DNA from 2 places in the Rhizobium sp. P2_G2 genome. Region 1 is predicted to be linked to the other one. Evidence: predicted binding sites of a transcription regulator. Region 1 holds the regulator's gene; the other holds the start of a gene.

Region 1 (2,400 bases):
GGCTCGACCGAAAGGATTGACTTTTCAGCACTTTAGTCTGTCATAAATCTTTCGTGACTTTGACATAAAACCCTGGCGTAAAGCGGCTAATGAAAACTTGGCCGACCCTATGTTCCTTGCCAACCCGGATAACCGGCGGCCCAGGACATAGGGGCCGCTTCGGCCGATCCAAAACCGCGCCGGCCGCCCGCCGGTTGGAGGACTATTGATGACCGCACACATCTATTCCGCCTTTGACGAGGAGCTGGCCAACCTTTCCCGCCGCATCGCCGAAATGGGCGGCATGGCCGAGCAGATGGTTTCCGACTCGGTCAAGGCGCTGGTCACGTCGGACTCGGCGCTGGCGCAGCGCGTGATCTCGGAAGACGTGATCATGGACCAGACCGAGCGCGATATCGGCGACAGCGCCATCCTGATGATCGCCAAGCGCCAGCCGGTGGCGTCGGACCTGCGCGAGATCGTCGGTTCGATCCGCATCGCCGCCGATCTCGAACGCGTCGGCGATCTCGGCAAATCCAACGCCAAGCGCGTCATTGCCGTGCAGACCACCGGCATTCCGCGGCCGCTCGCCCGCGGCATCGAACATCTCTCCGAACTGGCGCTGACCCAGCTCAAGGACGTGCTCGACGTCTATGCCACCCGCTCGGCGGAAAAGGCCGAGGTGATCCGCCAGCGCGATGGCGAGATCGACGCCGTCTATACCTCGCTGTTCCGCGAAATGCTCACCTACATGATGGAAGACCCGCGCAACATCACGCCCTGCACGCATCTCCTGTTCTGCGCCAAGAACATCGAGCGCATCGGCGACCATGCGACCAATATCGCGGAAACCATCTACTACATGAAGACGGGCGAACAGCCGACCGGCGAACGCGTCAAGGAAGACAATACGGCTTCCGTGGTGCAGCCGGGCCAGTGATGCCGATTGCGCATTTCGGCCAGCTGCCGCCAATGGCGTCCCTGGCCGCCGATCATCAGCGCCGGCATCGGACGAGACTATGCCGGTAGTAACAATCGCAGCCGCCTGGGCGCGGGGCACGCGCCAGGCGTGATTGCCGACGGAGCAGAGTACCATGCAGCCGAGAATTATGGTTGTGGAAGACGAGGAAGCGCTGGGCACGCTGCTCAGCTACAACCTCGAAGCAGAGGGATATGACGTCGAGGTGATCCCGCGCGGCGACGAGGCGGATATCCGCCTGCAGGAGCGCGTCCCGGACCTGTTGCTGCTCGACTGGATGCTGCCCGGCGTGTCCGGCATCGAATTGTGCCGTCGGCTCAGGATGCGCCCCGAAACCGAGCGCCTGCCGGTGATCATGCTCACCGCCCGCGGCGAGGAAAGCGAGCGCGTCCGCGGCCTGTCGACCGGCGCCGACGACTATGTCGTCAAACCGTTCTCGACCCCGGAACTGATGGCCCGCATCAAGGCCATGCTGCGCCGGGTGCGGCCCAACGCCATTTCCTCGATCCTCAAATGCGGCGATGTCGAGCTCGACCGCGAAACCTACCGCGTCCACCGCCGCTCCCGCGAAATCCGCCTCGGACCGACGGAATTCAAGCTGCTGGAATTCTTCATGTCGTCGCCGGGCCGGGTGTTCTCCCGCTCGCAACTGCTCGACGGCGTCTGGGGCCACGACATCTATGTCGACGAACGCACCGTCGACGTCCATGTCGGGCGGTTGCGCAAGGCGCTCAATCTGTCGAACATGCCGGATGTGATCCGCACCGTGCGCGGTGCGGGGTATGCGATGGAAGTGTGATTGGCCGTTCGCTTCGTTGGCGTTTGCGGTTCACCCCCCTCTGTCCTGCCGGACATCTCCCCCTCAAGGGGGGAGATTGGCAAGAGGCTTGCTCACCGCTCCACATCGCCAACGAAGAGTGAATTCACGATGGGAATTTGGGGCAGCAAGAGCGCCCCATCCAATCTCCCCCCTTGAGGGGGAGATGTCCGGCAGGACAGAGGGGGGTGGCGCCAGGCGCCATTGCTTTCAGCTCAAGCCCCCGGCCCAATCCTGATCCCATAAAGCCGGATCGCCCGCCCCTGCCCAGTCAGATCACTGTTGATGATCACAAACCCCGGCTCGTTCGGCGCCTGCTTGCCATCAAACTTCACCTGGATCAGCTCATCCACCCGCTCATTGGAGATCGTGAACCGATGCCGCCCGCAATCGCCGAGGCTGGCGAAGGCGCATTGGATATAGATCTGCGACGGTTTGTCGCCATCGGCGCGTAGCGTCACAGCCAGCGTCGAGGTCTTGCCCGCAAGATTCTTCAGCACATCGGCCGGCACCTCGATCCGCACTTCGCCATCCTGGTCCGGCGCATTCGAGATGATCATGATCGCCTTGCCGTCGCTGTCGGTGACGTCGCTGACCTTGGCCTGCGACGCCGGCTTGACCGCAC
Region 2 (2,400 bases), on a different contig from region 1:
CTCTTGCCCAATCTCTGCGAGCGACAACCTGTCATTTTTCTGCAGAAGGGCAAGGAGGCTGCGGTCCGTTTCGTCCAAAATACTCATATGCAACCTCCGCATCCGTGCAAATCATGTCGAAAAATGTCTAAAGGGAAAATTTTGACGCGGAAAGTGCGATTTTTCGCCCAAGCGTCAAAGTTGTAGAAACCCCGATGCAATTAACGTATGTCAAGAAAAATGGTTCCGATGCAATTCAAAAATTTTGAGCCGGTTTCCATCAAGGGATTTTGATTTAGGTGTGAAGCCGTCTTGGGCTATAGCTGGAGCATTGCAGGCCATGGCTCGCGCAATCTTGCGTGCATCTGTCGGCCGTTATCCGGGACCTAGGGACTTCCATGCGGCTTCCACTCTATTCAACTCTTGTGCTCTGCCTGTTCGCGGTAGCGCCGGCTTGGCTTTGCATGGCCGAAGAGGTCAAGGAGTCGCATCCGGTGGGCGTCGTCGAATTGTTCACCTCACAGGGCTGCTCTTCCTGCCCCAAGGCTGACGCCGCTTTCTTCAAGATCGCCGGCGACGGCAATGTCGTGGCGATCTCCTACCACATCGACTACTGGAACTATCTCGGCTGGGAGGACACACTCGGCCAGAAGGAAAACACCGACCGCCAATATGGCTATGCGAAGATGCTTGGCAACAACAACGTCTTCACGCCGCAGATCGTGCTCAACGGTGTGACCGATGCCAAGTCCACCAATCCCAACGTGATCCTCGCCGACCTCAAACGCATGGGCAAGAACGGCGACGGCATGCCCGTCGACGTTGATGCCGACCTGACGAAGGATGAGATGACGATTACGGTCGGCTCCGGCGTCGGCAAGGCCGATGTCGTGATGGCCTATTTCAAGAAGCAAACCACGGTGGAGATCTCCAAGGGCGAGAATACCGGCAAGCAGATAACCTACCGAAATGCCGTAACCAAGCTCGAAACAGTCGGCATGTGGGATGGCAAGGCGATGACCATCAAGCTGCCGTCGGCGTTGATTTCCAAAAAGGGCCAGGACGGCTGCGCCATCCTGTTGCAGGCGCATGACAAGGACGGCAATCCCGGCCGCATCTACGGCGCCGCCATACTGGAAAACTATGCGGCGCTCGGCGCGCAGTGACGCCGTGTCACGGCTCATCCCGCCTCGGCCCCTCGACATCCGCAATGACCGTGCCCACATGACAATGTGACGCAGAAGTCCGAACATTACCGATCAAATCGGTCTTGCAATTCGGACCTCTTCAGGCAAACTGTCATCAATTCGTCATTGGCGCGCCGGTGAATCGCAGCGGCAATGGCAGCGAAACATCGTGTAAGGGACGACATGACGGATCAGACCGAGCACAGTGGAGCGACCACCGCAGGCCAGGTGGTCGATCTCAAGGACTATCGCGATGCCCGCGATCCGGCGCCGATCACCTTCCACCGCCTCGAACTCAACCAGATCCTGAGGATTTATGGCCGAATGGTCGGCGAAGGCGAATGGCGTGACTACGCCATCGATTTCTTCAAGGAGAAGGCTGTGTTCTCGGTCTTCAAGCGCTCCGGCGACCTGCCGCTCTACCAGATCGAGAAGAACCCCAAATTCGCCGCCAAGCAGGGTGCTTTTTCGATCGTCAACACCCAGGGCCGCATCCTCAAGCGCGGCCACGAGCTCGCCCAGCTGCTGAAATTCTTCGACAAGGTGCAGCGCCTCCGCGATTGAGACAAATTCTCCCTCCCAGTCCGGCGACTGTTGCTCCTCACGGCTCCGCTTTGCCGCTTGCCAAGCCGACCCCTTCATCTTTATGACATGGAACCGCCACAATCTCGGGAGCCCTTCGTCATGACGTTCCGTCGCTCGTTCCTTCTCGGCCTCGCCGCCGTTATCGCAGCGCCTTTTGCCGCGCATGCCGCCGATCTGCCGGACCTCAAGGGCCGCAAGGTGGTCGTGGTCTCTGAGAACGCCTATCCGCCGCTGCAATTCGTCGACCCCAAGACCAACAAGCAGGTCGGCTGGGAATATGACGCGATGGACGAGATCGCCAAGCGGTTGAATTTCAAGGTGGAATACCAGAACACGTCGTGGGATGCGATGATCCAGGCCGTCTCCGACAACCAGTACAATATCGGCATGGACGGCATCACCATCAAGGACGAGCGCAAGCAGAAGGTCGATTTCTCCGATCCCTATATGCGCTCCGAACAGTTCATGCTGGTGCGCGGCGATGAGAAGCGATTCACCGAAGCCAAGAGCTTCGCCGCCTTCAAGGATGGCCTGGTCGGCGCCCAACCTGGCACGACGCCATTCTACACCGCCGTCTATAGCGTGCTCGACGGCAATGAGCATAATCCGCGGATAAAGCTGTTCGAAACCTTCGGCGCCACGGTCCAGG

The links. Region 1 encodes PhoB, which activates phosphate uptake and scavenging genes when phosphate is short. Its sites were predicted from a motif close to TGTCATNNANCTGTCAT; they were not measured.
Region 2: a site for PhoB is predicted at 1,277-1,293, ahead of AC1D06_RS23325 (DUF2794 domain-containing protein). Genes of this name have one in related genera too.

Annotation. Positions count from the first base shown of each region.
Region 1 is NZ_JBFUFF010000002.1:38,387-40,786, reverse strand. It holds gene phoU (phosphate signaling complex protein PhoU) at 206-919, shown strand; gene phoB (phosphate regulon transcriptional regulator PhoB) at 1,074-1,757, shown strand; gene AC1D06_RS02495 (hypothetical protein) at 1,991-2,400, opposite strand, start outside.
Region 2 is NZ_JBFUFF010000037.1:27,917-30,316, forward strand. It holds gene AC1D06_RS23315 (Lrp/AsnC family transcriptional regulator) at 1-87, opposite strand, end outside; gene AC1D06_RS23320 (DUF1223 domain-containing protein) at 378-1,145, shown strand; gene AC1D06_RS23325 (DUF2794 domain-containing protein) at 1,350-1,730, shown strand; gene AC1D06_RS23330 (transporter substrate-binding domain-containing protein) at 1,851-2,400, shown strand, end outside.